DNA from 4 places in the Bradyrhizobium sp. BRP19 genome. Region 1 is predicted to be linked to each of the others. Evidence: riboswitches for the same ligand, from Rfam matches in the RefSeq annotation. Region 1 holds a riboswitch; each other region holds the start of a gene.
The links. Region 1 has a riboswitch for cobalamin ahead of I6F36_RS31840 (ribonucleoside-diphosphate reductase subunit alpha). Riboswitches for the same ligand answer to the same signal wherever they lie in the genome.

Region 2: it holds a riboswitch for cobalamin, as region 1 does, so the genes downstream of both, I6F36_RS26335 (DUF1636 domain-containing protein) here and I6F36_RS31840 (ribonucleoside-diphosphate reductase subunit alpha) in region 1, are expected to answer to the same signal.
Region 3: it holds a riboswitch for cobalamin, as region 1 does, so the genes downstream of both, I6F36_RS26400 (energy-coupling factor ABC transporter permease) here and I6F36_RS31840 (ribonucleoside-diphosphate reductase subunit alpha) in region 1, are expected to answer to the same signal.
Region 4: it holds a riboswitch for cobalamin, as region 1 does, so the genes downstream of both, metE (5-methyltetrahydropteroyltriglutamate--homocysteine S-methyltransferase) here and I6F36_RS31840 (ribonucleoside-diphosphate reductase subunit alpha) in region 1, are expected to answer to the same signal.

The regions. Positions count from the first base shown of each region.
Region 1 covers NZ_JADYVZ010000016.1:110,076-117,999, reverse strand. The annotation lists gene I6F36_RS31855 (AidA/PixA family protein) at 62-571, shown strand; gene I6F36_RS31850 (outer membrane protein) at 1,286-2,059, shown strand; gene I6F36_RS31845 (ribonucleotide-diphosphate reductase subunit beta) at 3,238-3,912, opposite strand; partial or broken gene I6F36_RS39755 (ribonucleotide-diphosphate reductase subunit beta) at 4,029-4,163, opposite strand; gene I6F36_RS31840 (ribonucleoside-diphosphate reductase subunit alpha) at 4,301-6,244, opposite strand; cobalamin riboswitch at 6,348-6,502, opposite strand; partial or broken gene I6F36_RS31835 (IS5/IS1182 family transposase) at 6,628-6,774, opposite strand; gene I6F36_RS31830 (N-acetyltransferase) at 7,205-7,846, opposite strand.
Region 2 covers NZ_JADYVZ010000010.1:101,140-109,063, reverse strand. The annotation lists gene cobN (cobaltochelatase subunit CobN) at 1-2,824, opposite strand, end outside; gene cobW (cobalamin biosynthesis protein CobW) at 2,824-3,873, opposite strand; gene I6F36_RS26335 (DUF1636 domain-containing protein) at 3,870-4,244, opposite strand; cobalamin riboswitch at 4,338-4,559, opposite strand; gene cobO (cob(I)yrinic acid a,c-diamide adenosyltransferase) at 4,600-5,235, shown strand; gene I6F36_RS26325 (cobyric acid synthase) at 5,243-6,691, shown strand; gene cobD (threonine-phosphate decarboxylase CobD) at 6,680-7,645, opposite strand; gene cbiB (adenosylcobinamide-phosphate synthase CbiB) at 7,657-7,924, opposite strand, start outside.
Region 3 covers NZ_JADYVZ010000010.1:113,140-121,063, reverse strand. The annotation lists gene I6F36_RS26415 (histidine phosphatase family protein) at 1-402, shown strand, start outside; gene cobT (nicotinate-nucleotide--dimethylbenzimidazole phosphoribosyltransferase) at 409-1,461, opposite strand; gene cobF (precorrin-6A synthase (deacetylating)) at 1,467-2,216, opposite strand; gene I6F36_RS26400 (energy-coupling factor ABC transporter permease) at 2,262-2,939, opposite strand; cobalamin riboswitch at 2,976-3,195, opposite strand; gene cobA (uroporphyrinogen-III C-methyltransferase) at 3,241-3,972, opposite strand; gene I6F36_RS26390 (cobyrinate a,c-diamide synthase) at 3,969-5,279, opposite strand; gene cobM (precorrin-4 C(11)-methyltransferase) at 5,279-6,061, opposite strand; gene I6F36_RS26380 (cobalamin biosynthesis protein) at 6,058-6,426, opposite strand; gene cbiE (precorrin-6y C5,15-methyltransferase (decarboxylating) subunit CbiE) at 6,423-7,604, opposite strand; gene I6F36_RS26370 (cobalt-precorrin-6A reductase) at 7,603-7,924, shown strand, end outside.
Region 4 covers NZ_JADYVZ010000017.1:43,262-51,185, reverse strand. The annotation lists gene I6F36_RS32110 (nodulate formation efficiency C protein) at 1,000-1,782, opposite strand; cobalamin riboswitch at 2,790-2,993, shown strand; gene metE (5-methyltetrahydropteroyltriglutamate--homocysteine S-methyltransferase) at 3,096-5,441, shown strand; gene I6F36_RS32100 (hemerythrin domain-containing protein) at 6,709-7,308, opposite strand.

The DNA.
Region 1 (7,924 bases):
AAGCACTTGGCAAGCTCCGCGGTTGCCGAGCATCCCACGGTCGGGAGGAAGGGAAACAGCAATGGCCAAAGACAGACCCTCAACCAAGAGCCAGCGCTCCGAGTCTCACGTTGCCGTTCTCATCATCGTCGACGCCGAGACGCTGCTGTCACGGTATCCGAATGTCAGTCTCTCGCCTGATGCGCCCGTACGCGTCGACAGTGAGCATCTCTATGTCCTGGCCGCGCGCGATGGCGGGCCACTCGGGAGCAATGACGGCCATCTCGATCTGGCCGTCAGGCCTGGCGTCCGTCTGCGCATCCGTGGAAATGCCCTGGCCTTGAGAGGAGAGCATATCGTCGTGTTTTATGGGATCGCGCAGGAACACGCTGATGTCCTTTCCCCCTTTGAGCTTGTCTTGCGCCGAGTCTTGACCGTCGCGACGCCCAACTTCGAGAATTTGTTGCAGCCGGGCAACCAAAGCATCGACGACCATTTCTGGCAGAGCCAAGTGCTGGCCGATGGCGTGGCGGCTTGCGATCTGAACTTCATGGTCTTGAACAAGGCCTGCTTGGTGCTGGGATACTTCTGATGGCGTCTCCAGATCAACATCTCGGGTCTCAGGGAGGTGCCGTAGTCGGCCGCTCCGAGCGCGGTCGTTCAATCCCGAACTCGGCTGGGAGTTCTGTGAGAGCTCCTGGAATAGCCAGTTCTCGGGATGTCGCTCGGCCCGTTTCGCGGCTCAAATTTTATGTATCGACGAGGGTACAGCCCGTGATCGAGAAGGCCAGCCGCAGCAAGAAATTCTGGACTCTTAACTCGATGCGGCGCCGCCGAGCCTTATCGCTGGCCCCTACACACGCCTCCGTCTTACTGCGGATGCATCGTCCGCCCGGAACGAAGTGGAGGAATGCGGCTCGTCCGTCGAAGCTTCGCCGTAAGCGGGAACACTTGCATCCAATGGCCGACGAACGGTCGATACGGCCGGAACGAGGACACGCGGAGCAGCTGCAATCAGGAAACTGACTCGCTGTCGAGGCTGACTCTTGTCATGCTGATGTGCTCGAAGGGCGCGCAGGAGGGGTAACCGCGATTAGACATTTTCGGGTCATGCCACTTAATCAACAGTCGGCGGACAGCATCCGCGACCGACCCGACATGCACTTTGCCCATCGACCGGCCGCTCAGGCGGCGCTTGCGACCCCGTCAACTACCAACCCTTGCAGTTGATGGAGGTGGCGGAAACGTGCCAATCGTCGTCAATACCCCGTCGGGGGCGTCGAATTCGAAACTGGGGTTCAGAAGAATGAAAAAATTGCTGGCGGGCACGGTAGCCCTCATCGCGCTGGCCGCGCCTGCCGCAGCCGCTGATCTGGCTGCGCGCTCCTACGTCAAAGCGCCTCCGGTGGTCATTCCGATCTATGATTGGAGCGGCTTCTACGTCGGCATCAATGGCGGTGGCGGCTCTGCGCATCAGTGCTGGGACGTGGTCAACGCCGGCGGCGTGGTCGTCGCTCCGCCCGTTGGCATGGGGTGCCATCATGCGACGGGAAGCACGGTCGGCGGTCAAATCGGCTACCGCTGGCAAATAGCGAACTCGGTGTTCGGTCTGGAGGCGCAGGGCAATTGGGCCGATTTCAAGGGCTCCAACGCGAACCTTGCTTTCGCAGGCGTCCGGGATGACTCCACGCTTGATGCATTCGGCCTGTTCACGGGCCAAGTCGGCTATGCCTGGAATAACGTGCTGCTTTATGTAAGAGGTGGGGCTGCAGTCGTCCGTGACAAATACCGGGTCTCCGATTTTGCGACCGGGCTCACTATCGACAACGGCAGCGAAACTCGTTGGGGCGGCACGGTAGGGGCGGGCCTTGAATTTGGCTTTGCTCCGAACTGGTCCATCGGCGTTGAATACGACCACCTGTTCATGGGTCGTCGGGATGTGGATTTCTTTTTTTCACCCGGACTCGTGGGTGTTCCGGTGGGCACTTTTGCAGGGACTGCCCGTATCGGTCAGGACGTCGATATCGGCTTGGTCCGTGTGAACTACCGGTGGGGTGGCGTGATCGCCACGACCTATTGATCGATCTTCGCCAAAATGGCGCGGGTTCGCACCAATATCTGAGCCGCATCGCGGCATAGAAACCTTGGCAACAGGGACTCGCATCAATGGCGCTATCGGCTTCTTGTCGGTACATCGGCTCGAGCTGGTTAGGCGTGGTTCAAAGGAATCTGGCTGATCTGGTTATGACGCAGCGCCACGGCGAAGATCGCGGCGAACTCAAGCGTGCTGCCGTGGTCGAACGCCAGCCGCTTAGTGGCTGGCTGCGCCGATTTCCCGGACCCGTGCCTCCACCTGCATCACCGTCGGCTTTTCGGCCGTCGGAGAATGATGAGGCAAAAAATAGTTTTGTCGACCGTCGTAGTTAACCCGGCCCTCGCTTAGGGAGACACAGGTCATCGATTACAATCGTTCCGGTCGGCCGCACTGGCCACCTCGGACGAAAGGCCGACGAGCGGTCGAAGCGGCGCTCGTGCGAGGGTGGGACATAACGTCGACGACGTGATGGCTTGCGTCATCGTCGCTGCCGATCTCTGCGCCCGATCAGCCTGCCGAACCCCCGCTGGCGCGGATCAATTGGGAGCGCCTCGGAGAGCGGATGCAAAATCTCCAGAGGTGGATCGGCAGCGCTGAAGCGGAACTCTTGTGCTAGGACAGAAACGCGGCTGTCATCCGAGCCGCATTGCCAGCGTCTGCTCGTAGTAGATCACCTCCGCGAAGCCACGGCCGAGGAAGACCGTCAGTGGGTCGGCGACGAAATCAAGCGCGAAGGGGGATGAAGAACAAATCGGTTTGCCTGATCCGACCGGGCTGCAATGAAGATGCCCCCCTTTGACAGGGTTGCCCTCTTTACAACTTCCGATTGCGTGATAGTAATCCCCTCTAGCCCTACGAGGGGGGCGGCCGTGGCGATCATCGAGAACATTCGTCTGCTCAAGGGCGTAGCCGTGTTGCGCTGATTTACTTCATGAGACCCACCTCACCGACCTGCGGAAATACTGTAAACCCTAGCCGCCATCAGCAATGGAGCGCATGTACCGGCTTAACCCAACAAACCATCTGTGTGTCCGGTTTTGTCGCGCTGCAATCAAGACGCCACGATGAGGAGGTCCGGTTCTATGCCTTTGTCATGCTGGCGGGTGACGGCGACGACTACCGGCGCCTGCCGCTGTCAATGCCGCTAGCATGAATAAAATGGGCTAGATACGGCCGAAAGTCGCCCACACCCCGTCTTCGCCGTCCCAGCTGCCGCGGCTCGCCGCCTTGGAGTACTCCGTGGCGCGCTGCTCGAAGAAATTGGCGTGCTCGACGCCATTGAGAATCTCGACGAGCCACGGCAGCGGATGCGCCTTGAGCTGGGTGAACCCGCCCTCCTTCGCCTCGAAGAAGCCGAAGACCGGGGCAATCCGGAGTTGGGCCAGTCGCCAGTCGGCGACGTAGCGGACGTAGGCGTGGATATGCTCAGGCAGCATGCCCTCGATCTTGCCAAGACCGAAGGCGAGCTCGACGAAGTTCTCCTCCAGCTTCACCATGGTCTTGGCGACGTCGACAATGTCGTCGCGGACGGAGCGCGTCACCGCGCCGGTTTCGCGGTGCCATTCGTGAAATAGCTTGATGATGCCCTCGCAGTGGAGACTCTCGTCGCGCACTGACCAGCTTACGATCTGTCCCATGCCGTTCATCTTGTTGTGGCGTGGGAAGTTCAGCAGCATGGCGAAGCTGGCGAACAAGGCCATGCCTTCGGTGAAGGCGCCGAACATCGCCAGGGTACGGGCGACATCCGCCACGCTGTCGACGCCGAACTCGTGCATGTAGTCCGCCTTGGCGCGCATCTGCGCATAGCCGCGGAATGCCTCGAACTCGGTCTTAGGCATACCGAGCGTCTTGAGCAGCAGGGCATAGGCGTCGATATGAACCGTCTCCTGTTAGTGAAAGCGGCCATCATCATCTGGACGGTGAGTGGCTGGAAGAGCGGAATGTACCGCTTGAAATAATTGTCGCCGACCTCGATGTCCGACTGAGTGAAGAAACGGAAGATCTGGGTGAGCAGCGCGCGCTCGCTGTCGGTGACGCGGTCCGAAGCCCAGTCGTTGAGGTCGGCGCCGAGCGGCACCTCCTCGCCCATCCAGTGGGTCTGCTGCTGGCGCTTCCAGAACTCGTAAGCCCAGGCATAGCGATCGACGTCGTAGCTGCCGGTCGAGTCAAGGAGGCCGACGCGTCCCTTGCCGATCAACGTGCGCGGATCGGCGCGCGACAGATCGATCACTGACATGCGAGGCACTCCTCATAGTCGGTGCGCTGCCGCGCCGGCTGCTGCGTCGGCGTTGCATCCCCGGCAATCTTGCCGGCGAACGCCGCGCGCGAGATCGACTTTGATCGACAGTAGTAGAGGCTCTTCACCCCACGCTTCCACGCCGTCCAGTGCAGCATGTGGAGGTCCCACTTATCGACGTCGGCCGGCAGATAGAGGTTGATCGACTGGCTCTGGCAAATCAACGCGGCGCGGTCGGCGGCAAGCTCGACGATCCAGCGCTGGTCGATCTCGAAGGCGGTGCGAAAGATCGCTTTCTCGTGCTCCGACAGGACGTCGAGATGGGCGACCGATCCGTCGTGCGCGATGATCGACTCCCAGGTCGCCGAGGTGTCGGCGCCTTTCGCGGCCAGCACCTTAGCGAGGTGCGGATTGCGCACCGAGATGGCGCCGGATAGCGTCTTGTGGGTGTAGATGTTGGCCGGGATCGGCTCAGTGCAGGCGCTGGTGCCGCCGCAGATGATGCTGATCGAGGCGGTCGGCGCGATTGCGATCTTGGGGCTGAAGCGCGCCATCACGCCGCGTTCCAGGGCATCCGGGCACGGGCCACGCTCGCGAGCGAGCGCCACGGATGCCGCATCGGCATCGCGACGAAGTTTTCGGAACATGTTCAGATTGAATGACTTGGCCAGGGTACCCTCCATTGGAATGCCCTTGGCCTGGAGAAACGAGTGGAAGCCCATGACGCCGAGGCCAACGGAGCGCTCGCGCAGGGCGGCGTAGCGGGCACGCTTCATTCCGTCCGGCGCCACCGTGATGAAGTGCGTGAGCACGTTGTCTAGGAAGCGCATGACGTCCTCGATGAAGCCGGGCTCCTCATTCCACTGGTCCCAGGTCTCGAGGTTGAGCGACGACAGGCAGCACACCGCGGTGCGCTCCTCGCCGCGATGATCGATGCCGGTCGACACGGTAATCTCGCTGCACAGGTTGGAGGTCGAGACCTTGAGGCCGAGCTCGCGCTGGTGCTTGGGGAGCGCACGGTTCACGGTGTCGATGAACAAGAGATAAGGCTCGCCGGTCTGCAGCCGGTTCTCAAGGATGCGTTGCCACAGCTGGCGGGCATCGATCTCGCGGACAACCTCGTTAGTCTTCGGGCTGCGCAGAGCGAATGCGGTGCCGGCGCCCACGGCACACATGAACTCGTCGGTGACGTTGATGCTGTGATGTAGGTTGAGGCTCTTGCGGTTGAAGTCACCAGACGCCTTGCGGATCTCGAGGAACTCCTCGATCTCGGGATGGTGGATATCGAGATAGACCGCCGCCGAGCCGCGCCGCAACGAGCCCTGGCTGATCGCCAGCGTGAGGCCGTCCATGACGTGGATGAACGGGATGATGCCCGAGGTGACGCCGCCCCTCGCCTTCTCGCCGATTGAGCGAACATTACCCCAGTAGGTGCCGATGCCGCCGCCATTGGAAGCAAGCCAGACGTTCTCGTTCCAGGTGCCGACGATGCCTTCGAGCGAGTCCGACACTGAGTTAAGGAAGCACGAGATCGGAAGGCCGCGCGTCGTGCCGCCGTTGGAGAGCACCGGTGTGGCCGGCATGAACCACAGCCGAGACATCGCATCATATAGACGTTGGGCATGCGCAACATTGTCCGCGAAGGCGCAAGACACTCGGGCGAACATGTCCTGGAGGCCTTCGCCGGCGAGCAGATAGCGGTCGGTCAGCGTCAGCCTACCAAACGAGGTCAGCAGGTCGTCGCGCGACCGATCGAGCGAAAGGTCAGACGGAGTTGGCGATCGCGCGGGGGGCCTCGGCAGGGGAGCCGGCAATGCTGGGGGCTGCACAAGACACAGTTCAGGTGTGGTAGGCTTTGCCTGCGCTGAGGGCTGCCGCACACTCGGCAGCTCAATGAGATGACCATACTGATCGAAATCGTAAGACGCCGACATCGGCAACCCCGTGATATTTGGGGGCTGGGACCGTGCGGACGACTTGCGAGGAGACCCGGCCAATGTCCCCGGCTGCAAGCGACCCACCGGGCACCCCGCCCGAGGACATGGGTTCTGTCGCGGTAGGTTTCCTGGCTCGCGGGTCTTCCCAGCGCTGTCGCGCTAATGCCTCGGAATAGCCGCTGCCGGCACAATGGGTTCCCCTTAACTCCGTGCCACCATATATGCGAATTGAAAACCACGACGACACCACATATAGAAGCCGTTGCCCAGACTCGTCAAGACGGCACAGTCAAGTTAACCAGTTGGAGCAGCCCCGAGGTCGAGGTTCGAAATTCGCCGAGCGCCTGTCCTGAGAGCCTCACTCAAAAAGCATAGATGTCTCAAGGCCTGGCCAATCGGCGAGTTAGGAGCCTCAGATGGGCGACGAGCGGCCAGGCGAGCTCGGTAGCGGCGGAACCTTCGAAGTCTTTGCAGAGATGCCGACATCTGCCGAGCCACGCAAAGGTGCGCTCGACGACCGAGCGCCTGCGATCGGCCAAGATGTGCTCAAGCCTTTGGAAGTGGCGTCGCAAATTCTCCAACAGGGGAACAGCAACCCTGGACATCCTGAATGTTGGCATCGATCGGTTCGCGGTCCGCGAATTGAGTTGGGCCGGATCGGGTTTCGGTAGCCATACGCGTCTCGCCATTCATCGCTTTCTGTGGCCCTTAGATCAAAAATTGTCTGGAGCCCGACCGCAATCGATGCAGCCGCCCGTGGCAATGTCCCACGCTTAGTGGATTTGACCCCGCCAGCTCTCACATCAGACGTGCCAACTTTGCCGAAGAGGCGATTCGTATGCTTTTCGCAGGCCGGGCGAGCCGCCTCACGTGCTCAGTTGTCTGGCCGCGAACATAAGCCGTCCTGACCGAACGCGGTCATGTCAGGTTATTGGCAATCAATCCTAACGGGATGAGCTATGCTTGAGTCTGGGTGACGAGCCGATCCGGCGGCGCGGCCTTGCTGGGTGGGAATGAAGCCGTTCGCAACATTGGCGTGAGCGGCGGCGAAGAACCGTGTTGTATCTCACCAACGACCTTGAAGCCGTGACGTTGGTAAAAGGGAATGTTTTCAGGGTTCGAGCTTTCGAGGTAGGCAACAATGCCGTTCTCATCGCATCGTTGAAGGGCGTATTTCATCAGCAACGTGCCAAGCCCTTTTCCGATCCAGTTCGGATCGACGGCAATGAGCGGCAGATACCAATGTGGCTCGTGGGGACGATGTTCGGCCATTCTCCGCCGCAAGTGTGCCATATCCTCGGTAATCTCCGGGCGCAGGGATAGCGCCATGATTGCATCCAATGCCTCCTCGTCTTGCTGCACGTTGGGAGGCAGCCACAGGGCCGCGCCACGAATCTCTCCCGCGACGTAGGCTGTGCCATGTGCAAATGCTCGGCCCCCACAGGCGTCAATGAACTGAGGCATGCTCCTAAGGTATTGCCTTGGGTCAGGCCAGCTCCAACGCATCAACGGATCCGCGGCAAAGCCGAGCACAATGGTCCAGACAGTGCTTGCACGAATGTTTGCGTTCGCAGATCTGATATCTGATTCTTCTGTCATGATGTCGTTTTCGGGGCTCTGTTTTGGCATTGGCCTTCCAAGGAGGAGCATGGCATCGACACATCTGACGGTGAGCGG
Region 2 (7,924 bases), on a different contig from region 1:
CGATGCCTGCCTCATGCGCGGCATAGTCGGCGGCGAGCAGCAGATCGGTTTCGGGCAAGTCCTGGACGTGGACAAAAGCGTCGGCGGACGCGAGACGCTGTTCGATACCTGCGCGATCCGGCTGCATCGCGCCATCGGCAGAGAACGCCCAGGACGATGCCGACAGCCACGCTTCGCCTGCGGCCTCGCGCGTCTCCGGCGTGAAGGCATCCGGGATCGCCGAGAGCCCGACGCCGTATTGTCCGGGCCGCGGCGCGAACACGCGGGACGCACGCTGGCGATAGGGATTCTCATCGCCCTCGTCCTCGCGCGCGGCGAGCGCCTCGGCGGCGGCTTCGAACAATTGCGCCAGCCCTGCGAAGACATCGCGGAACAGGCCGGATACGCGCAGCGTGACGTCGATGCGCGGACGGCCGAGCTCGGCCGGGGCGATGATGTCGTAACCGGTGACACGGCCGGAAGCGTGATCCCAGCGCGGCGCGAGGCCGGCCAGATGCAACGCCATCGCGAACTCTTCGCCTGCGGTGCGCATCGTCGCCGAGCCCCAGAGATCCACCACGAGGCCCTTCGGCCAGTCGCCGTGATTCTGCAGATGACGGCGCAACAGCTCTTCGGCGAGTTTTATCCCCTGCGCATGCGCCGACGGCGTCGGCACCGCACGCGGGTCGACGGCGAAGAGGTTGCGCCCTGTCGGCAGCACATCCTGACGCCCGCGATACGGGGAGCCCGACGGCCCCGGCGCGACGCGTTTGCCAGCGAGCGCGGAACGCAATGCATCGCGTTCCGCTTCGCCGCAGGCACCGCGGCCGAACACGTGCAGGCCATCGCCGAACTGGCTCTCCTTGAGGTCGCAGACGAAGCGGTCGATCCGCGGGATGGCTTCGGCCGGTGCGGCCATTGCATCGAGGCCGAGATCGTCTTCGAGGCCCGCCGCGCGCGCCTCGTCGCGGATCGACGCGATCAGGCGCTGGCGACGGGCGGGATCGAGACCGTCAGCGGTCGAATATTCGTCGAGCAGCCGTTCGAGCCGACGAAGCCCCTCCGGCACCGCGGATGTCTCAAGCGGCGGCGGCAGATGGCCGATCGTGACCGCGCCGATGCGCCGCTTGGCCTGCGCGGCCTCGCCGGGATCGTTGACGATGAAGGGATAGATGACGGGGAGATCGCCGATCAGCGCTTCCGGCCAGCACGCTTGCGACAGCGCCACGGATTTGCCGGGCAGCCATTCCAGCGTGCCATGTGCGCCCATATGCACGACAGCATCGCAGCCTTGCTGCCTGAGCCAGAGATAGAATGCGACATAGGCGTGGCGCGGCGTGCAGGCGAGATCGTGATAATCGGCATCGCGCGAGGCCGCGTCGCCGCGCTCGGGCTGGACCGCGATGACCGACCGGCCGCATTGGATCGCAGCGAAGTAGAACGCGCCGTCGCGGCAGCTCGGATCGTTCTCCGGTGCGCCCCAGGCCTGCACGAGATTGTCCTGCAAGGATTGCGGCAGGCGCGCCAGCCCCGTGCGATATTCGGCGACGCTCCAGGTCAAGCTCTGCTTCAATAGTTTTGCGCCGAGCGCATCGACCGGCGCAACGTCGAAGCCGACCTCCGCGAGATCGGAGATCAACGCCTCGACCGACGCCAGCGCGTCGAGCCCGACGGCGTGCGCGATCTGATGCGGCCGGCCCGGATAGTTCGACAGCACGATTGCCAACCGCTTCTCGCCGGCGGGCTTCTCCGCGAGGCGACGCCAAGCCGCGACGCGCATGGCAACGGCGTTGACGCGCTCTTCGTCGGGCCTGTGCGCTAGATGCGCGAATTGCAGATCGGGATCGCGCTGACCGGCCGATTTGAAACTCACCACGCCTGCGAACAGGCGGCCGTCGACCTCCGGCAGCACGACATGCATCGCGAGATCGCCGGGCGACAGGCCACGCAGTGATTCCGCCCAATCTTCGCGCCGCGCCGTCGAGAGCGCGACCTGGAACACCGGACAGAATGCGGCATCGAACGGCGTCGTGCCGTCATCGCCAAGGGCCGAGAACGCCGTCGCATTGACGATCGCCGCCGCAGGATGTTGCGCCAGATGCGCGCGCAGCCAGTCGGCAACGCCCGGCGCCTTCAGCGACGTGACGAACACGCCGTAGGCGTCAAATCCCTTCTCGCGCAGCGCCGCAATCAAGGCGTCGACCGGCCCCGTATCGGCGGCCGTGAGATAGGAGCGATAGAACGTCACGAGTGCGCGCGGCTTGCCCTCGCCAACTGGCGCGGCAATGACACCGCGCGCGGGATCGTAGAAGCCCATCTCGGGCACGGTCATCTCGCCGATGACCGGGCCGGCATAGAGGCCCGAGGCCAGCGCGAGCTGCGCGATCGCGGCTTGCGCGGCTACCGGGCCGCCGGTGTCGCAGAGCACCTTGAGCCGCCGCAGCGTCGAGACCGGCAGGGTCGAGTACGCATCCAGCCGCGTGTCGTCGCGGCCGTCGGCCGGCAGCACGGCGAGCACGATGTTGCGCTCTTGCGCGAGTTGCTGGAGCGCCGCGAGCCCGTATGCCCAATAGGACTCCCCGCCGATCAGGCGCACCAATATGCCCCGCGCCTGCGACAGCGTCCGTTCGATATAGGTGTCGACCGACAGCGGATGACGCAGCTCCGCGAGATTGGCCAGCCGCAGCGACGGCAGGCTGCCCCGACCGCGGCGCCAGCCGGCCGCAAACGCGGCCAAATCGGAATCCGAATACGAGAGCACCACGAGATCGGCCGGGTCCTGGCCGATGTCTCTTGGCGTCGCGGTCTCCTCGAGACCGCGGCTCTCGCGGAAGACGACGTGCATCAGATGCCAGATCCTGAAAGACCAAGTCCTGCCTTGATGGCGGCCTCGTCGATATCGCCATGCTCGCCGATCACAACGAGCTTGGACTGCCGTTGAGCCACACCCCATGGCTTGTCGAACTGATGGCGCACGCGCTCACCGACCGCCTGCAACAACAGGCGCATCGGCTTGCCCGCAACCGCGATGTAGCCCTTGGCCCGCAGCACGTTCTGCTCGCGCGCCAGTTTCTGGACGGAGGCGACCAGTGCCTCGATATCCGCCACCTCCGGAAGGTCGATCACGACCGAGGCAAAATCATCATGCTCATGCTCTTCCTCGCCGTCGTGATGCGAGGGCCGCGCGGCGAGATCATTCTCGGCGGCCGCACCGAGGCCGAGGATGACGCGCGCGTCGATCGCGCCATCGGTGACCGGCAGCATCGGCACGCGGCGCGGCATCTCGGCTGTGATCGCCGCCTTTGCGGCTTCGATTCCGGCTGCGCCCGCAAGGTCGGCCTTGGTCAGCAGCACGATGTCGGCGCAGGCGATCTGGTCCTCGAACACTTCCGACAGCGGCGTTTCGTGATCGAGATTGTCGTCCGCCGCGCGCTGCGCTTCCACCGCAGCCGGATCCGGCGCGAAGCGGCCGGCCGCGACGGCCTCGGCGTCGGCCAGCGCGATCACGCCGTCGACCGTGATGCGCGAGCGGATCTCCGGCCAGTCGAACGCCTTCAGCAGCGGCTTTGGCAGCGCCAGGCCCGAGGTCTCGATCAGGATGTGATCGGGCCGCACCGGGCGCGCCAAGAGTTGCTCCATGGTCGGAATGAAATCGTCGGCGACGGTGCAGCAGATGCAGCCATTGGCGAGCTCGACGATGTTCTCCTCCGGGCAGTTCGCATCGGCGCAGGACTTCAGGATCTCGCCGTCGACGCCTTCGCTGCCGAACTCGTTGACGAGCACGGCGAGCTTCTTGCCGCCGGCATTGCTGAGCAGATGCTGGATCAGCGTCGTCTTGCCGGAGCCCAGGAAACCCGTGACCACCGTAACCGGGACTTTTGCGAGCGAGTTCATTCAGCGGCCTCCGGCACGACGGTAACAGGGGGAATACGGGCAAGCGACTGCTTGCGGAAGATTTCGGGACGGCTGCGCCAGGGCACGATTCCGTCGGGCGCCGCCGCGTAGGCCGCAGCACCTGCGACCACGTCCTGCGCATTCGCATCGGACAGGCGGCCATAGACATAGGACCAGCGGCCGGGCGCGCTGAGCGCGACGGAGCAGCCCTGGCTGCACGCCGACAGGCATTCGACGGGAACCACGCTGACGCCCTCGGGCACGCCGGCCTCGAGAATCGCGCCATGCAGGCGCTTGCCGGGCGTCGTCTCGCCCTCGCCAAGCGTCTGGCCGGCGCGGCAGGTGATGCAGACATGAAGTGTGACGGTCATCGCCTCTTCCAGATAACAGCGGGAGGCGATGAGGCGCACGGACCATTCTCCTGAAGGCCCGCTTCCCCGTCGCGGAACACCCCGTCCGCCGGTCCAAAACTCGTCCGCGCTGGCAGGTCTCCCGGCTTGCGGAGCAGGGTTTTGGCCCTTCGATCCCCGCCTTCCCGATTCCAAAAGGAATCAGTGGCTTCGGGCATCTCTCCGGTCACGGTCGCGGGGGCGGCTGCAGTTTGGATCCAAATCTTGCCGATTCGGACCCTATCGCATTCCCTCTTCGCCTGTCATAGGACAGGAACCAACGCCCGGCCACCATTTGCCGGTGGCCGCCACTTGTCAAGCCGAAGGACCGGGACCGATGACGCCTGAACCGGAAACCCACACGACCGAGGAAACCGACGCCCGCCACGCCGCCAAAATGGCGAAGAAGAAGGCCGCTCGCGACAAGATCATGGCGACCAAGAGCGGTGAAAAAGGCCTGATCATCGTCCACACCGGCGCGGGCAAGGGAAAATCCTCCTCGGCCTTCGGCATGATCGTCCGCTGCGTCGCGCATGGCTTCCCTTGTGCGGTGGTGCAATTCATCAAGGGCGCCTGGGATACCGGCGAACGGCGCCTACTCACCGGCCATTTCGGCGACCTCTGTCAGTTCCACGCGATGGGCGAAGGCTTCACCTGGGAGACGCAGGACCGTGCCCGCGACATCGCTGCAGCGCGCGCCGGCTGGGAGAAGGCCAAGGAGCTGATCCTCGACGAGCGGCTGCGCATGGTCGTGCTCGACGAGATCAACATCGCGCTGCGCTACGACTATCTCGATATCGCCGAAGTCATCGAGTTCCTGACGACGCAAAAGCCTGCGATGACGCATGTCGTGCTCACCGGGCGCAACGCCAAGGACGAGTTGGTCGAGATCGCCGATCTCGTCACCGAGATGACGCTCGTGAAGCATCCGTTCCGCTCCGGCATCAAGGCGCAGGCCGGCGTCGAGTTCTGAAGTCATCATGGCACGCGCGCTGATGATCCAGGGAGCCGGCTCGGACGTGGGCAAGTCGCTCATCGTCGCCGGCCTCGCGCGCGCCTTTACGCGCCGTGGTCTGCGCGTGCTGCCGTTCAAGCCGCAGAACATGTCGAACAACGCCGCGGTCACCGTCGATGGCGGTGAGATCGGCCGCGCCCAGGCGCTGCAGGCCCTCGCCGCCGGTGTCGAGCCGCACACCGACATGAACCCGGTGCTGCTCAAACCCGAGACCGATGTCGGCGCGCAGGTCGTGGTCCACGGCAAGCGCATCGCGACGGCGCGTGCGCGCGACTACGCCGCGATGAAGCCGTCATTGATGGGCGCGGTGCTGGAGAGTTTCGAACGCTTGAAGGCGCGGGCCGATCTGGTGCTGGTCGAGGGCGCCGGCAGCCCGGCCGAGGTGAATTTGCGCAAGTCCGACATCGCCAATATGGGCTTTGCCCGCAAGGCGGATGTGCCCGTCGTGCTGGTCGGCGACATCGATCGCGGCGGCGTCATCGCCCAGCTCGTCGGCATCAAGACGGTGATCGAGCCCGACGATGCCGCGATGATCTCTGGCTTCGTCATCAACAAGTTCCGCGGCGATCCCACGCTGTTCGACGACGGCTACAGGCTGATCGAGCAGAAAACGTCGTGGCGCGGCTTCGGCGTGCTGCCCTGGTTTCCGCGTGCCGGCGAGCTACCGGCCGAGGATGCGCTCGGCCTGCGCGATGCGCGCAAGCCGGGCCAATGCAAGATCGCCTGCCTCGCACTGTCGCGGATCGCCAATTTCGACGATCTCGATCCGCTCAAGCTCGAGCCGGGTGTCGATCTCGTGATGGTGCGCCCGGGCGAGGCGATCCCGGGCGACGTGCTCCTCGTCATCATCCCTGGCTCAAAATCCACCCGCGGCGACCTCGCATTCCTGCGCGCGCAGGGCTGGGACATCGACCTGCTCGCCCACCACCGCAGGGGCGGCCATGTGCTCGGCCTCTGCGGCGGCTATCAGATGCTGGGACGCAGCGTCGCCGACCCCGAAGGCATCGAAGGACCTGCGGGCGACACGCCGGGCCTCGGGCTTCTCGATGTCGAGACGGTGATGAGCCCGCAAAAGACCCTCACGCGCGTTACGGCCGTGCATGCCGCGACGGATCAGCCGATCCAGGCCTACGAGATCCACATCGGCCGCACCGACGGCCCGGATCGCGCCCGCCCCTTCGCCAAGCTGGACGGCGAGGCGGAAGGCGCGATCTCGCGCGACGGCCGTGTGCAGGGCAGCTATCTGCACGGCCTGTTCACGTCAGATGATTTCCGCAAGGCCTACCTCGCCAAGCTCGACATTCCCGCGGGCGACGAGCCCTATCACGCCAGCGTCGAGAGCGCGCTCGAGGCGCTGGCCGATCACATCGAAAAGCATCTCGACGTCGAAAGCCTGCTCGCGCTAGCGCGCTAGGGCCTGCGCAAGGCGCGTCCATTCGGCTTCGCTGCCGGGAAGTCCGAGGCGGAGCCATGTCGGCTGTCGCGCGAAGACGCGGGACCAGATGTGGACGCGCGCGAGCCTTTCCTGTGCAGCCAGTGCGTCAGGCGTTTCGTACAAGCGAAACAGCGACGTGCCGCCGATGAGCCGCCAGCCTTGCGCATGCGCCAATGCGTCGAGGCGAACACAGTCGCGCGCGAGCCGCGCCGACGTAACCTCGGTCCAGGCCTCATCGCGCAAGGCACGGCAGCCGATTTCGATCGCCGCACCCGAAACAGGCCATGGCCCCGACATCGCGGCAAGCCTGTCGATGTCGGCGGCATGAGCGATGGCGAAGCCGAGCCGCAGGCCGGCCAAGCCGTAGAACTTTCCGAACGACCGCAGGATCAACAGTCCCGGCCGATCCGCTTCTGATGCAAGCGACGATTGCGGATCGGCATCGGAAAAGCTCTCGTCGACGACGAGACGGCCGACGCGGGGCAGCAGCGCGAGCAGATCCTGTGGCGCAGAACGCCGGCCATCGGGATTGTTGGGATTGACGACGATGGCGAGATCCGCGCCCGGCAGCGCGCCAAGCTCTCCGACTTCCTGCACCTCCCAGCCTGCGGCAGACAGCACGCCGGCATATTCATTGTAGGTCGGCGCGAGAATACGCGCGCGACCGGGCCGCGCAAGTTGGGGCAGCAATTGGATCGCAGCCTGCGCGCCGCCAAGCGCAACGATGGGCGCGCCGGTGCGGTACGCGTGCCCTGCGGCCCGATGCAGGGCCTCGATCTCGGCGCGTGATGGCAGCGCGCTCCACGCGCGCGCGCTCACCTCGCCCACGGGATACGGCAGCCGGTTGATCCCGGTCGACAGATCGATCCAGTCCTCCGCGCGTCCGCCAAAACGCTGCTGGGCCTGGTCCAGATTTCCACCGTGCTCGCGCATGCCCCGTTGTTTCACGCAAAAGCCAGGATCGCAAGCACGCCTGCGACCAGCAGCATGGCGCGGCGATAGACCGTCAGCGCCTCGACGATGTCGGCGGCGCGCGGATCGCGCGCGCCTTCGTTCAGCCAGGGCTCTTCGGTCGTGCTGCCGTGATAGATGCGGGGACCGCTGAGCCGCACACCGAGTCCGCCGGCCATGGCCGCTTCCGGCCAACCGGCATTGGGCGAGCGATGCCGGCGCGCATCGCGCGTCATGCAGGCCAATGATTCCGACCGCTGC
Region 3 (7,924 bases), on a different contig from region 1:
ACGGTCGAGACGGCGCGCGCCCTGGGACTCGAACCGGAGCTGGTCAGCGAATTCGGAGAGCAGGATTTCGGCGACTGGACCGGTCATCGGCATGACGAGCTCGCCGCGACCGGCGGCGAGGCCTACGCGCAGGTCTGGCGCGATCCCGCGCACGGACGGCCGCCGAACGGCGAGAGCTTTGCGGATCAGGTCGCCCGCGTCCGCCTGGGCCTGGCCCAGATTGGCGCAGGCTCCGCAGCACTGGTCGTCCATTCCGGCACCATACGCGCTGCGCTCTGCATCGCGCTCGATCTCACACCGGAGGCCGCGCTGCGCTTCGTCGTCGATCCGCTGTCGCTGACCCGGATCGACCGGCTGGCGGGCGGTTGGCGCGTCGTGTCGGTCAACCAGCGCGTGGCTTGAGCCGCATCAAGAAGACCGATCCGGCACATTGGCCTGCGCGAACGTCGCCATACCGTTGTGAAGTGCGCAGGCCGAGCGCACCAGCGGCAGCGCGATCGCCGCCCCCGACCCCTCGCCGAGCCTGAGATCGAGGCTGATCAGCGGCTGCACATTCAGCGCGCGCAACACCAGCCGATGTCCCTGCTCCGCCGATTGATGCGAGGGCAACAGGAACGGCTGGCAGGACGGGTTGAGGCGCACCGCCGTCAGCGCCGCCACCGAGACGATAAAGCCGTCGATCAACACGGGGATGCGGCGTTGCGCGGCCGCGATGATCGCACCCGAGATCGCCGCAATCTCGAGGCCGCCGACCGCGCACAGGATTTTTTCGGGTGACGCCCCCGCAACGCCGTGATGCGCGATCGCCGCATCGATCACCCGCACCTTGTGCGCGCGGCCCGACGCATCGACGCCGGTGCCGCTGCCCGCGATCTCGTCGGCACTCACACCGAGCAGGCTCGCAGCAATCGCTGCTGAGGTCGTGGTGTTGCCGATCCCCATCTCGCCGAAGATCAAGAGATCAGGCCGGCCGGCCTCGGCGCGCGCCACCGCGCGCTGGCCGGCCTCGAAGGCGAAGGCCAATTCCGTGGGCGTGAGCGCGGCCTCGACACTGAAATCGCGGGTGCCGCTGCGCGGCTTGTCGGTGACGATTCCCGCGATCTGCGCCTCGGTCAGCGTGCCGGCGTCGACCACCTCGAGGCTCGAACCCAGCTCGCGCGCCAGCACCGAGATCGCGGCGCCACCGGCAGCAAAATTCGTCATCATCGCGATGGTGACGGCTTGCGGATAGGCCGACACGCCCTGCGCGACGATGCCGTGGTCGCCGGCGAAGATGATGATCGGCACCCGCGCGGCGCGCGGTTGCTCGGTGGCCTGCAGGCCCGCAAGCTCGATTGCGAGCTGCTCGAGCCGGCCGAGCGCGCCGGTCGGCTTCGTCAGTTGCGCCTGCCGCGCAATGGCCGCCTCGCGATGAACAGCGGAGACCTCGGGGCAGTTCTGGGTAACCCATTCGGGAAGCATGCTGCTCAACGCCTGCGTTTGATGATGTAGCTGTCCATGATCCAGCCGTGCCGCTCGCGTGCGTCCTGCCGCACGGCGGCAATGCGCGCGCCCAGTTCAGCCAGCGCGCCGGACATGATGATCTGATCGGGCATGCCGAGATAGGCACCCCACCAGATCTGCAGGCCTTCTGGATCCAGCGATTGGAACGCCGTGCCGCCATCGAGCATCACGACGACGGTATCGACGCCCTGCGGCCAGCCGCCTTCGCGCAAGCGCCGCCCCGTCGTGACCAGAAACGGCTCGCCGATGTCGTTGAGCGGCAGCGCATGCGCCGCGCACAGCGCCTGGATCGAGGTGATCCCAGGCACGACCTCGATTGTCGGCAATGGATCGAGCCGCCGCGCAATGCGCAGCGAAGAATCATAGAGCGAAGGATCGCCCCAGATCAGCAGCGCGACCTTGCCCTCATCTTCGAGATGCCCAGCTATCGTCTGCGACCAAATCGCGGCCACCGCATCGTGCCAATCGTCGACGCCCTTGCGGTAGTCCGCCTCGGTCGCATCGCGCACGGGAAGATCGAATTCGGCGATGCGCGTCGTTTTGTTGGTGAGCACACCGGCGCAGATCGTTCGCCTGAGATCGGCGAGATCGGATTTCGCAGTCCCCTTGCGCGGGATCAGGATGAGATCGGCGGCGTTGATGGCGTCAACGGCGGCGCGCGTAAGCTGCGCGGGATCGCCGCAACCGATGCCGATCAGGGAGAGCGTGAGCATCGCGAGCGCGATGGGCGGCCACACCGGCCGCCCATCGCTGATCTCTTACGCCGCGTTGTGCAGGCGCGGGGTGACGAGGCCGGGCGCGGTGACGCCGCGCAGCGACTTCGCCAGCGCCAGCACCGCGAGATCGGCGAGCGGTTCGATCACGATCACCAGCGCATAAGCGGCAGCGAACGTCCCGACGCTGGCGAGGTTGCTCATCGCAAAGCCGGAGCCATAGAGCGCCCAGAACGCCACCCATGCGATCACGCCGGCCTGGTAGGTCGTCGAAAGCGCCAGCGCCTGACCGTATTTCAAATCGACATAGGCGGTGTTGCGAGGGATGATCCGCGTGGCGATCGCCTGGATCGCGAACAGCGGCACTAGCAGCGTGGTGACGTTCATGCCGTATTGCGGCAGATCGACTGGCTCCAGCAGCATGCCCTGAAGCAGCAGGCCAAATGCAAGGCCGAAGGCGGCGGGCGCAGCACCAAAGAGCAGGAACAAGGTCGAGCCGAGGATGAAGTGCACCTCTGATACCCCAACCGGGAAGTGCGGCAGGATCTCGAAGAAGACGAAGACGAGAGCGGTGGTGGCCAGTGTCCGCGCCGCGAACGAGCCGGCGCCCTGCTCGCGCACGGTCTCGACCGCGAGCTTCAAGGCAACGCCGCCTGCGGCGATGCCGGTTGCGTAACTCAACACGAGCTTGGCGCCCGTCACGATCCCGGGTTCGATATGCATGGCTCAATTCCTTTCCGCCGTCACACCCGACGGCCTTGGCCTCAAAACGTGCACGGCCGGTCTCCTGGCTCGCGGTTCACTGGGTTCTCCGGCCTTCCCGGACCTTGCGGTCCAGTGGCGGTTCGGAGCCCCTCACCGCTTACAGTCGCGGGGGCGGCTGGGGTTTGGGGCGCCGCAACTGGGTCCGCCCATCCCCATTCCCGATTATGCTCCGGCGCTTTGCGCCGCGTCGAGCACCATGCCGCTCTTGTGTGCCCCTTTCGCATCGCGGGCGTCAAGGGGCGAACCGCTGCCGGAGCCGTCATGCCGGATATTCTCGCGCCAGCGCGCCGAACAGGATGACGGCCGCAGTGGAAGCGGCGCCGCCGCGCCCAAGCTGCTCGGCGAGCTCGGCAATCGTGGTGCGGACCAGCCGTTCGTCGGGACGCCCGAGAGATTCGGCGAACAGCGCCGGAGTGCTGGGAGCGAGGCCGTGCGCGATCAATTTTGCGGCAAGCGCCGGAAAGGTGCGCCGGCCCATATAGACCACGGTCGTGGCCTCGGGGTCGGCCAGTGCCGCCCAATTCAGATTGGGCGGCAGCTCGCCCGTGACGTCAGCGCCGGTGATGAACTGCACCCGGCGGGAGGTATACCGGCGGGTCAGGGGAATGCCGGCCTGGGCGGCGGCGACACAGGCGGAGGTGACGCCGGGAACGATCTCGTAGCCGATGCCGGCTTCGCGCAGCGTCTCGATCTCCTCCTCCAGCCGGCCGAAAATGCCGGCATCGCCGGACTTCAGCCGCACCACGCGTGCACCTGTGACGGCATAGTCGACCAGGAGACGGTTGACGTGGTGCTGCTTGGTCGAAGGACGCCCGGCCCGCTTTCCCACTGCCACGAGATTGGCACCGGGCCGGGCGAGATCGAGGACCGCGCCGGAGGCAAGATCATCATAGAGCACGACATCGGCCTCGCGCAGCCGCGCGGCGCCCTTCACGGTGAGGAGCTCGGGATCGCCGGGACCGGCGGAAACGAAAGAGACAAAGCCGCTCACCGGTCCTCCGCGATCAGATGGAAGAACGTGCCGGTGGCATGGCCACGGCGCGAGCCGGTTTCGGCAATCACCGCTCCGGTGGCATCGTGCACGACCGCAAGCGGCGTATCGGGCTGGGCGAGAATGGTCGAATAGTGGAACTCGTGGCCGCGCAGGCGCGCGCCAGGCTGATGCCCCGGCATCGGTGCGGCCAGTTCGGCAAGACGATAGCCGAGATGCATGCGGCGCTTGGCAAAGCTGGTCTCGAGGCCAAGCAGTCCCGACATCTCATGGCGGATACCGTCGGCGTCGGTGAGGCCTGCGCCCAGCACCATATAGCCTCCGCATTCACCATGCACGGGCCGCGTCTCGGCGAAAGCGCGCAAGCCGCTGCGAAAGCGCGCATTGGCCGCGATCTTTCCTGCATGAAGCTCGGGATAGCCGCCGGGCAGCCAGCACACGTCGGCGCTCGCGTCGGGCACTTCATCGGCCAGCGGCGAGAACGGCACGATCTCGGCGCCCGCCGCGCGCCAGGCTTCCAGCATATGCGGATAGACGAACGAGAACGCCGCATCGCGGGCGAGCGCGATGCGCTGGCCTGGCGGCGTCACGTTCAAGCCGTTCGCCGCAGCTTGCGGCGACCATTTGCCTGCCGCGTGGAGCACCGCATCGAGATCGACGTGCTCGGCGACAAAGCGCGCGGCCTCGTCGATCAGCTTGCCGATCTCCGCCTGCTCCTCGGCCTGCACGAGGCCGAGATGCCGCTTCGGCAGACTGATCTCGGCATGGCGCGGCAGTGCGCCGAACACTTCGATGCCGGCCTCGTTCAGCGCGCGTCGCACCAGATCCTCATGGCGCGGGCTGGCGACTCGATTGAGCACGACGCCAGCGAAGCGCACGCCGGCGCGGTAATCGCGAAGGCCAGCGGCGATTGCTGCCGCAGTCTGCGCCTGGCCGGAGGGATCGATCACCAGAACCACGGGCCAGCCCAGCATTTCCGCGATGTCGGCGGTCGCTCCCGTGCCGGAGACGCCGCGCGCAGCGACACCGTCGAACAGGCCCATCGATCCCTCGGCGAGCACGACATCGGCATCGGCAGCACGGCTGACGAGATGCGCGATGGTGCTATGATCCATCGTCCAGCTATCGACGTTGACGGAGGCGCGTCCCGTGGCTGCGGCGTGGAAGGCGGGATCGATATAGTCGGGGCCGCTCTTGAAGCACTGCACGTTCAAGCCGCGATTGCGCCAGGCGCGGGCGAGCGCCAGCGTCAGCGTGGTCTTGCCGACGCCGGAGGCCGGCGCGGAGATGACGAGGCTCGCCGGCATCACGACGCCTCCGGAAAGCGCGGCTCGGCACCGACCGGCCGGTAGCGGCGGTCGTAATCGGCGGCATAGAGGCGGCTCTCGTCAAAATCGGCAGCGCCAAGCGTCTTGCCGACCAGGATCAGCGCCGTGCGCTCCATCTCGCCACCCACGAACGCACCGAGCGTTGCAAGCGTCGCGCGCACGATGCGCTGCTCCGGCCAGCTCGCGCGCCAGACGATCGCGACCGGGCAATCCGCGCCGTAATGCGGCGTCAGCTCGGCGACGACCTGGTCGAGCAGATGGATCGACAGGTGGATCGCGAGCACCGCGCCGGTCGCAGCGAACGCGGCGAGCTTCTCGCCCTCGGGCATCGCGCTGGCACGGCCCGGCGTGCGCGTCAGCACGACCGTCTGAGCAAGACCGGGCAGCGTCAGCTCAGCCTCCAGCGCGGCCGCGGCAGCCGAGAACGAGGGAACGCCGGGTGTCACCGAGTAGGGAATCCCGAGCGCACGCAAACGGCGGAGCTGCTCGCCCATCGCCGACCAGATTGAGAGATCACCGGAATGCAGCCGCGCGACATCCAGGCCTGCCGCATGCGCGCCTGCGATCTCGGCGATGATCTCGTCGAGCGACATTGGCGCGGTGTTGACGATACGTGCGCCGGGCGGGCAATGCGCCAGCACGCCCTCCGGCACCAGCGAGCCGGCATAGAGACAAACCGGACTGGCCGCGATCAGATCGCGGCCGCGCAACGTCAACAGATCGGGTGCGCCCGGCCCGGCACCGATGAAATGCACCGTCATGGGCCGTCTCCTTCGGCAATCGCGGCGGTCGCGGTGCGATCCTGCGAGACAACCCGTGCTGCAATCAACCGCGCGCGCGGACCGGCGACCGCGAGCGCAGCAGCCTCGGCTACAGATCCGGTGCCAAATTTCTCCGCGATGAGCTTCGATTGCGTGGGCGTGTCGATGCCGGCCAGTGTCGCGACCGGAACGGCCCTGATCGGCACGCCGCATTCGCGTGCGAGCTGCTTCAGCGCCTCGGTATCGGCCTTGTCGCTGACGGTTGCCATCGCCGCAAGCCCTTCCGCACCGCCCGCAGCGAGCAACGCTTCGCGCAACGAAGCCAGCGTCACATCGCGCTTGAAGCCGAGTCCGGCGACCTTCATCGCACCACACTCCACTGCACCACGGGGCGTGCTGCCTCCCACGACCGATAGCGGCCGAGCGGGGCGGCATGCGAAATTTCGGCCCGCATCAGTTCGCCGCCGTGACGCCGATGCAGCTCGCCGAGCAGAGCTTCCGTCTCCAGCGTCACAGCATGCGCCACGAGCCGCGCACCCGGCGAGAACCGCGGCCAGATCGCATCAAATAACACTTCGTCGAGACCACCGCCAATGAAGACGGCATCCGGCGCTTCCAAGCCGGCAAGAGCTTCCGGTGCCCTGCCCGTGACGATTGTGATCCGATGTGCCAGACCGAAGGCGGCTGCATTCTTGCGAATGTTCGCGACGCGATCCTCGCGCGCCTCGACCGCAATCGCCGTCCCACCATCCAGCGCCCACTCCACGGAGATCGAGCCTGAACCAGCGCCGATATCCCACAGCCGCTCGCCGGCACGCGGCGCCAGCGCCGAGAGCGCAAGCGCGCGCACCGGCCGCTTGGTGATCTGGCCGTCGTGAACGAAGACGTCGTCCGGCAGGCCCGAGCTGCGAGCAATGCCATGTGCGCCCCTCGCCTCCACGGCTACTGCCACTGGGTTTCCAGTGAGATCATCAGAAAAATCCTTGGCGCGATACTCCTGGACACTTTCGCGCGGCCCGCCGAGCGCGGCGAGAATCCAGAATGTCGAGGAGCCCCAGCCGCGTTCCGTCAGCCATTTCGCAAGATCGCTGCCGGCCTTGCCATCGCGTACCAGGCAAATGATGCGCGCACCGCGCGTCAGATACGGAACGAGACGTTCGAACGGTGCGGCGTGAAGCCCGAGGCAGACGGTGGATTCGAGTCGCCACCCCAGCTGCGCGGCCGCAAGCGAGAAGGTCGAAGGTGCGGGATGCGCGATCCATTCGCCGCTATCGAGCTTCTCGGCGAGGCTTGCGCCGGCGCCATGCCAGAACGGATCGCCGGAGGCGAGCACCACCGTCGGCCGATCGCGGCAGCTCAGCACGACATCCGCATCGAACGGCACCGGCCATGGACGACCGCGGCTGCCAATTTCGGCAAGCGCAAGATGGCGCTCGCCGCCGAACACGGTTTCGGCCTTGGCAAGCGCCTTTCGGCTTGCCTCCGACAGCCCGGCAAGGCCATCTTCGCCGATACCGATGATAGTCAGCCAGGGATCAGACATGATTCGCGCCCTCATTCTGGGCGGAACGGCCGATGCGAGCCTGCTCGCCGCGGAGATCGCGCGCGCCGGCATCGATGCCGTCTATTCCTATGGCGGCCGCACCCGCGCGCCCGCCGATCAGCCGCTGCCGACGCGCATCGGCGGGTTTGGCGGCGTGAGCGGGCTGGCCGACTACATCCGCCGCGAAGGCATCACGCATGTCATCGACGCGACGCATCCGTTCGCTGCCGAAATGAGCCGTCATGCGGTCGAGGCCTGCGCGGACACCAATGCGCCGCTGATCGCGCTGGAGCGCGCGCCCTGGACCAGGGTGTCCGGCG
Region 4 (7,924 bases), on a different contig from region 1:
GCCCGGCATGAGGGCATGCGTTTGCGCCAGGGAAATTTAAGGACAACCATGTGGAGCCGTGGCTTCTTCGTATACGCACCGGCGAGGGGTAAGCCGCCCGCGTGTTCGGACGATCGCGAGTGCCGTCCTGATGCCATTCGGTGCGAGGCGTCAATCCACAAATGGGTAGGCCCATCGCGGCATCCGAGCAGGTAGCTCTGGTGTGGTATGGCCGACTCAAGCTACACATCATTCTGAGCCACCTCACTACCCAATGGAAATGAAATGGTTTCAGCCCCCCGGGAATTGCCCGTCTCTTCTTACGCGCTTGAAGTGGATGGCCGACTCAGAGCTGAATTCGCAACCAAAGACGGCGCCAGGGCAGGTGGAGCAGAACTAAAGAAGCGTTTTCCCATGCTTCAAATCCGGATCTACGATGCGCAGACGAATGCGTGCGAGGAAATCTAGCGGGCGACTCAGTCCGGTCTTCGATGCCTCGCGCACGGCTCCGGCTCCTCGTTGAGGGCACTCGAAGGACCGGTGGTCAAGCCGGGGCCGCTAACACTGCCCCATTACCCTATTAACCGGTTTCGTCGCAGCAGTCGATCCCGCGTGCCACCTCGGCCTCGGAATGGTCACGCTCTTGCGGGTGCCAGTCAGTCGCGTGATGCGCGGTTCGCACGCCGGATGGCCCAGTCCCGTGAAGAATGGCGTAGAGAGCTGGTTCTCTCGCAAATGGTGTCCTTCCACTGCGTGGGGTGCGCCGAGGTCAAGCCGCTTCTCGCAAGGCGCACGCGCCGCTGAGCTCGACTCCTCGCAGAAAGAGTCGGAGGTAATCGTGCTGCCCCATTTTCTCGATGGCCGGCTGAAGGCCGCGGGAAAGCTCGCGACTGTTCAAGGTGTAAACACCGGTAAGTTTAGAGCTGATAGTCTTGCCGTTGCTCTGAGGCGTTCGGCCCTGCAGGAGCTACGGCGCGATCTTGCTCTGCGCGATCATTTACCGAGGCCTTTCGCTCCCTTCTAATCCTCCCGTTCCTTTGGCTCCATGCGAGCGAACCAGGAGCCAGGAGGAAAAGCCGCGATACGCTTGGCAAAGGAGGATTGCGGCTCCCAATCTTGTCCTTCACTCTTCTCGAAAGTGATGACCCCGTTGTATGTAAAATAGCGGGGCCCTGGGATATTACAGTTCACCACAAGCAAAACGCGCCACAGATCACCTTTCTCGGTCGGCTTGTCATTCTGCTTCGGCAAGTAGTCCACTCCAACAGGATCTACGATAGTGCAGCTGCCCTGCCGCAGAAGATCACCGAGCCGACCTTGCATGGTCGTCACAAAGTTGAAGTTGGCCGGGTCATGCAGAAAGCCAACATTTGCGTCCCTTTCGCCATCCTTGACTTCACTGGCGATCAACGAGAGCGCGAAGGCGCGCCAGCCCAATTCCATTGGCTTCGCATAGGACGACGCAAGTTCAATCGTCCCGTCGAGCGCGGCCTTCCAGGTGATAACGTACTCTTCGTCTGATTTATCATCCCGGTGCCTGGTCCAAGAAACAAAAACATATTCATTTTGGTCAAGTTCAGCGACGCCCCACATCCGAGGGACGAACTGTGCCACCTTCGAGACGTTGGAGATAACTTGTTCTATTGTCTCACCGTCTTGCGCTCGCCACGTTGACTTGACTCTTTCGACAAGGGGGCTGTCGTTAGCGCGAACAGTGTTGCTCGTCGCAGCCAGCCCGGCCAGGCAGATCAGGGATCGACTGAGCCAAAGCCATAGCGCGCGTCTTCCTGACGTTTTCTTCATAACCGTCGGCCTATCCGGTCTCATCCACACGCAATTCTAGAGCGGGCAACCTTCAACCTGTTATGCGCGAGCGCAAGAAGTTAGCGGCGACGCGACGGGGCGACCACTGGTTTTCCCGTGCGAGCAGGCGCTCCCCTCTATGTCACGCGCCGCTAACTTCACTGCCACCGACAGCCTCAATTTGCTGTGCTGGACATGCCCAGCAGGAGGACTGGGCATGCAGAGGACGTGCATTCTTCGTGCCAGATAATAGACGGCAATTCGCACCGGTTTTGCGTCCTCTTTGTCGACTTTCCGACTGGCGCATGTCTCGATGTTTCCGTTCAACCTCTCCAGCGCGGCTTATGCATCCCGTCACGCACCGGATGTTCGACGACACAGCGGAACGCCTCGGTGCCAAGTTCCTGATGAGAAGTGGCAGCACGTTTGCCGTCATTGAACCGTGTGGTTCGGTTATCGTTGCCGGAATGTGGGCTTTCGATCTCTGCCATGCCTTCGGGCACTTTCGGCCAAGGGGCCATGGCGCGTTTGGCGCTCCTTTCGAGACGTGCGGCGCTCCGGAGGTCGAGAACAGCCTCAGGCAGCGCGCTTTGTACTCGATGGCGAACGGCGCCAAGCCGATCTTCGCCGAGCATTTGGGGTGTGGCTGGCACCGCAAATCAAAGGTGCTGCCCGGGTATGTTGCTGGCTTAGCCAGGTGTCTTGGGCCTATTCAACACGGATCTGTTGGTCGAGAAGGTGGCTGGATGGCGCACGTGCTCGAACCGCTGGGAAGCCGGGACTGGCGACAAATGCGTTCTGCTCGAGGCAGCAATCCCGACCGCACAAGCCGCATTTGTCCCTTCCACCGATCTGCCATGCGCCCTGCGATGCTCATTGCGATATCGCTGATTGGAGGGCACTTCTACATCAGCTCAATGGTAGAGATGCACGGTCATTCGCGTAGCAGATGTCGCAGCATCAGCTTGAGACATAATCTGAGAGGTTGACGGAAGACTTCTCTTGCCGATAATCCAAGTCGTCGAGGTTCTCCGGTTTCCATTTGATCCGGAGCTAAGAGGGAAGCCGGTGAATATGCCGGCGCTGCCCCCGCAACTGTGAGCGGCGAGCCGCTGTCCAACGATGTCACTGAAGCCTGCGCGGCTTCGGGAAGGCCGGACAGCAGCGATGACCTGCGAGCCAGGAGACCTGCCCCGACACTATATTCGTCCACGGGCGGGGTGTCCCGGTGGTGCGCCAAGCAGCCGTCGCACCGCGCGACTTCCGCTGCCTGCGTCCGCCATGGCCTTTGCCCCCAACATGGGGTTAACGCTATGTCTCTTCTCTCCCTTCCTGTTGCCACGCTCGGAACGCCACGCATCGGTCCAAGGCGCGAGCTCAAATTCGCTCTAGAAAGCTACTGGGCCGGAAAAAGCAGCGAACAGCAGTTGCTCGAGGACGCAGCTGGCCTGCGTGCCGCGAACTGGGCCCGTCAGAAATCTATCGGCGTCACGGTCATTCCATCGAACGATTTCTCGCTGTATGACCAGGTGCTCGACACAAGTGTCATGGTTGGCGCCATCCCGGAGATCTACGCCTCGAAAGCCGAATCCGTTTCGCTCAAGACGTACTTCGCCATGGCCCGCGGTTCACAATGCGACGACCAGGATGCGAGTTGCGGTCACGGACCGCGCGGATTTGGCGCACCCGCGCAGGAGATGACCAAGTGGTTCGACACCAACTATCACTATATGGTCCCCGAGTTTCACAGGGGACAGACTTTCAGGCTATGCTCTCGCAAGCCGATCGAGGAGTATGAGGAAGCCAAGGCCCTTGGCTTTCAGACCCGCCCCGTCCTGATCGGGCCGGTCACATTCCTAAAGCTCGGCAAGAGTCCCGATCCCACGTTCCAGCCACTCTCACTACTGGATGAACTGATACCGCCCTATATCGAGGTTATGCAGGAATTGGCCAAACGTGGGGCAAATTGGGTTCAGTTCGACGAGCCCAGCCTAGTTCTTGATCTGGATGAGGGGACGCGAAAATCTTTGCGACATGCCTATGACCGGCTCGCCAAGGAGGGGCCGGCGATCAAGATCATGGTTGCCAGCTATTTCGGCGACCTCGGCGACAATCTGGACACCGCCTTGAGCCTGCCAGTTGCCGGGCTGCACCTCGATCTGGTTCGAGCGCCACAGTTGTTGCACCAGATCATCGCTGGCGGCCGAAGTGATCTCGTCATGTCGCTCGGTGTCGTCGACGGTCGGAATGTATGGCGGTCGAATTTGTCGTCGCTGCGCCAGCGGCTCGAACCCGCGATTGCGAAGCTCGGCAAGGATCGTGTACAGATCGCCCCATCCTGCTCGCTGCTTCATGTGCCGGTCGATGTTGAACTCGAGACCGGGCTCGCTTCCGACGTCAAGAGCTGGCTTGCTTTCTCGGTCCAGAAGATGCGGGAGCTTGCGATCCTAGCGCGTGCACTCGCAGGCGACCAGAATGTTGCGTTAGCTCTTGCCGAGTCGGAAGGTGCCGCGACTGTTCGCCGGACTTCGCCGAAAATCCGTGATGCCAATGTCGCTGTCCGGATGAGAGCGATCGACCAGACCATGTGTCGGCGCGCGAGCCCATTTGCCCGTCGGGCCGAGATCCAAAGCAATCGATTCGGACTACCGGCTTTTCCTACCACGACGATCGGATCATTTCCGCAGACCACAGAGATCCGGAATGCCCGTGCGGCGCATGCGCGAGGTGCGATAAGCGACGAGCAATACGACAAGTTCCTCAAGGAGGAGACTGCGCGCGCCGTACGTTGGCAGGAGGACATCGGTCTTGACGTCCTCGTGCACGGCGAGTTTGAGCGCAATGACATGGTGCAGTACTTCGGCGAGCAACTCGCCGGCTTCGTATTTACCAAGAGCGGATGGGTGCAGTCCTACGGCTCGCGCTGCGTCAGGCCACCGATCCTGTTTGGCGATGTAGCACGGCCGAAGCCTATCACCGTGGACTGGTGGCGCTACGCGCAATCACTAACAAGGAAGCCGATGAAAGCGATGTTGACCGGACCGGTGACGATCTTGAACTGGTCCTTTGTTCGTGATGATATTCCCAGAAGCGAGGTCTGCCGCCAGATTGCGCTCGCGATCCGAGACGAAGTCCGCGATCTCGAGAATGCTGGTGCGACCATGATCCAGATCGACGAAGCTGCAGTCCGCGAAGGATTGCCGTTGCGTCGATCGGAGTGGGCGGCTTATCTCGACTGGGCCGTCGATTGCTTCCGCATCTGTTCATCGGGCGTCGCCGATCAAACGCAAATTCATACGCATATGTGCTACTCGGAGTTCAACGACATCATTGGTGCGATCGCTGCAATGGACGCGGATGTCATCTCGATCGAGACATCGCGCTCGAAAATGGAACTACTCGACGCGTTCAGGAACTACGAATATCCAAATCAGATCGGGCCGGGCGTGTACGACATCCACTCTCCACGCGTTCCCGAGACAGGCGAAATGAAGGAGCTGATGGTGTTGGCTCGGACGCGGCTGCAGGATTCGCAGCTCTGGATCAATCCAGACTGCGGCCTGAAGACGCGCAAATGGGAGGAGGTTCGGCCAGCACTAGCGAACATGGTCGCTGCCGCCCGCGAACTGCGCGCTGCATTCGATCCGCGAGGCCGTTGATCCGGGCTTCGGTCTCTTTTCGACAAAGCTGATCCGCTTGTGGTCATTTGCGCGGGAGCCTTAGGAACATAAAAAATGCCCCGCCCCGCTTAGCGGGCCGGGCGAAAGTCTGGGAGGAGCGACGCTGACGCATTCGCGCGGACTTCCATCGGCGAAGCCGCCAGTTCGATCACGGCGAGGACATTCGCCGAAAATCTGAGCCGAGTTGAAGCACAAGCTCAGCGTAGCTCAATTATGCCGTGGTATGCGACCGTATAGCCTGAGAGTTAGAATCTACACCAAGGTTTGTCGCTCATGAGCACGTCGGCACGATTACGATAGCAGCGAGGGGGCATGCCGGGCGGTCGCCGCAGGACACCAACAGCAAACTCGGTGCGCTTTCCTGCCTGGAGCCTTATGTTCGATTAGGGCGACGTAAGCCCGGCTCCATGGATCTCGCAAGCTTATCCAATGCATAAGCGGTTGCTAAATTTGAACCTTGCTTAAGGCAGTCCTTGGTCGACCGGTTCCACCCGATAGTCGGGTTTCGGCTTGGGCGCTGAGGAGCACCCTATCGGCACCGCGGCATCATCAAGCTCGTGACACCCTCCGCATGGTCCGCTCATAGATCTCAAACAGAGGTTTCTGGACCTAATTACCGGAGCGTCGCCGATGCCTATGGCCGCTCCAAGGCCAATGGGAGGGCATGCTGCACGCCGCATACACGTATGTAGGATCGCGATGAAGCGGACACGCGTCAGGAACGAGCATTATTTACGATGCGGATCCCCATAGCTTGTTGAAATCCAATTGCGCCAGAACTGGTCGTGGCGATCCACGTCCAGCGCCTTGCTGTTGGTGCTGAACGTACCCGGGACTGGCAGTGCCTCGCATTTCGCGTGCAGTGAGTAGGACCGGCTGCGGCCGGATGTCTCAGAGCGTATGGGGCGGGGCTCAAGGAGTGCTTCGCCGCACCCGCGCGGCGGCAATCGTCCGTCCTCATCGGTCGGCGGACATGAGAGGCGTCCGTTTCGCGCGATATCACTGCGCAACTGACAGACCTGCGAGGTTTACATTGTGGTGCCGGAACCAGAGCTCAGCTAGGCTCGGCCATGCTGTTTGCGCCGGTGGTCGAGGAAGCGATCACATTGCGCAGAAGCCATTTTGGGGGTGCGGCAGCCTACGTGCCCGCGAGCACCCCCATTTTCTTTCGACAGAATGAGCATGAGGTCCACTTCCTGCTGTCAAACGGCCGCGATCAATACGGCCCGTCCGTCTCGGCGCTGTGTCACGGATTGCCGGCCTTGGCGGACGACAACGCGACCGAGCTCCGTTCGGCCTCAGCTTCTTGCTCCAATTGCAGAATATGCGCTCTTAGCGCATCGGAAGTCGCTGCTGCTGTCTCGCTGAACAGCGGATCTCCATCATTCGTGAGGGCGGAAGCGATTTCGGTCCAATCCTTAGCCGAGAGAGCCTTCAGAGCGGCGGGAAAGAAATCTCGTTCTTCCCACATCATGTGGTGCCGCTCGCGTACTATAAAGTCGCGTATGATATTGCCGACGTCTTGCCGAAAGAGGTCACGATCGGCGAGAATAGCGTCAATAGCTCGCGCGAAGTGGTGCAAACGGTCGACGACTTCCTGGTGTTCAAGCGCGAGATCGCCCACGATTGCAGCTGCCTCCGGATCGCGAGACTTGAGCTTGAAAAAAATCAAGTCTTCCTGTGGATGATGGTACACCTCGGGGTAAACCTCGAAATAGCTGATAATCGCGCGAATGACCTCATAATCGGGGCGGATCCCCTTCTCAAAAATCTCCAATTCGCGTTGAAGAGCGACCAGAAGAAGATCAATGTTGCGATGCTCTCGAAGCAGAAGATCGATTATCATTGCGGTGTTCCTGGAGGCACAATCTAGGCTGGAAGCGATTTCTGCCATTTGCAAGACTGCCCAAGCCGAATTCGGTGTCCTTCGCGGGGCTGCGATTTGTCCGCGCCATTCGACGCAAAAAGTAGCGCGCTTCAATTTGAGCTGGCGTAAATCAACTTAGCTGAAGTGTTGCACAAAGCTCCTGGGCAGTCCGTCGTTACGCAGCACGACCGCACAGCGCACGAAACCACCTGATAGAGGTATTGGGCTGCCTCGTCCTCGCGGTAGATCTCGCTATTGGGAGTGAGACGCTTCGGTCTCGGAATTATGCCAAATGGTCCACGACGATGAGGTCGCCCACGCAAGACGCTGGTCGGATGGCGTCTCATCTCGCTAGAACTGGCGGCCTGGGCGTGCATGGCGGACCTATCTTACCAACGTCGATTCGACGCAGATTGGCTGCTCCTGACGAATTGGGAAATTTGGATGTTTTCCCTAGGTAGAAGCCCCTAAGTATTTACACGTAAGTCCATGAGCGGGGCGTCTTGTATGGGGCGGCGCGGTCACTTGGTTGCTCAAACATGCTCAAATCGGATTAGGAAGCTGCATGCTGGCTTCGTCGGCCGCGCACTGCCGT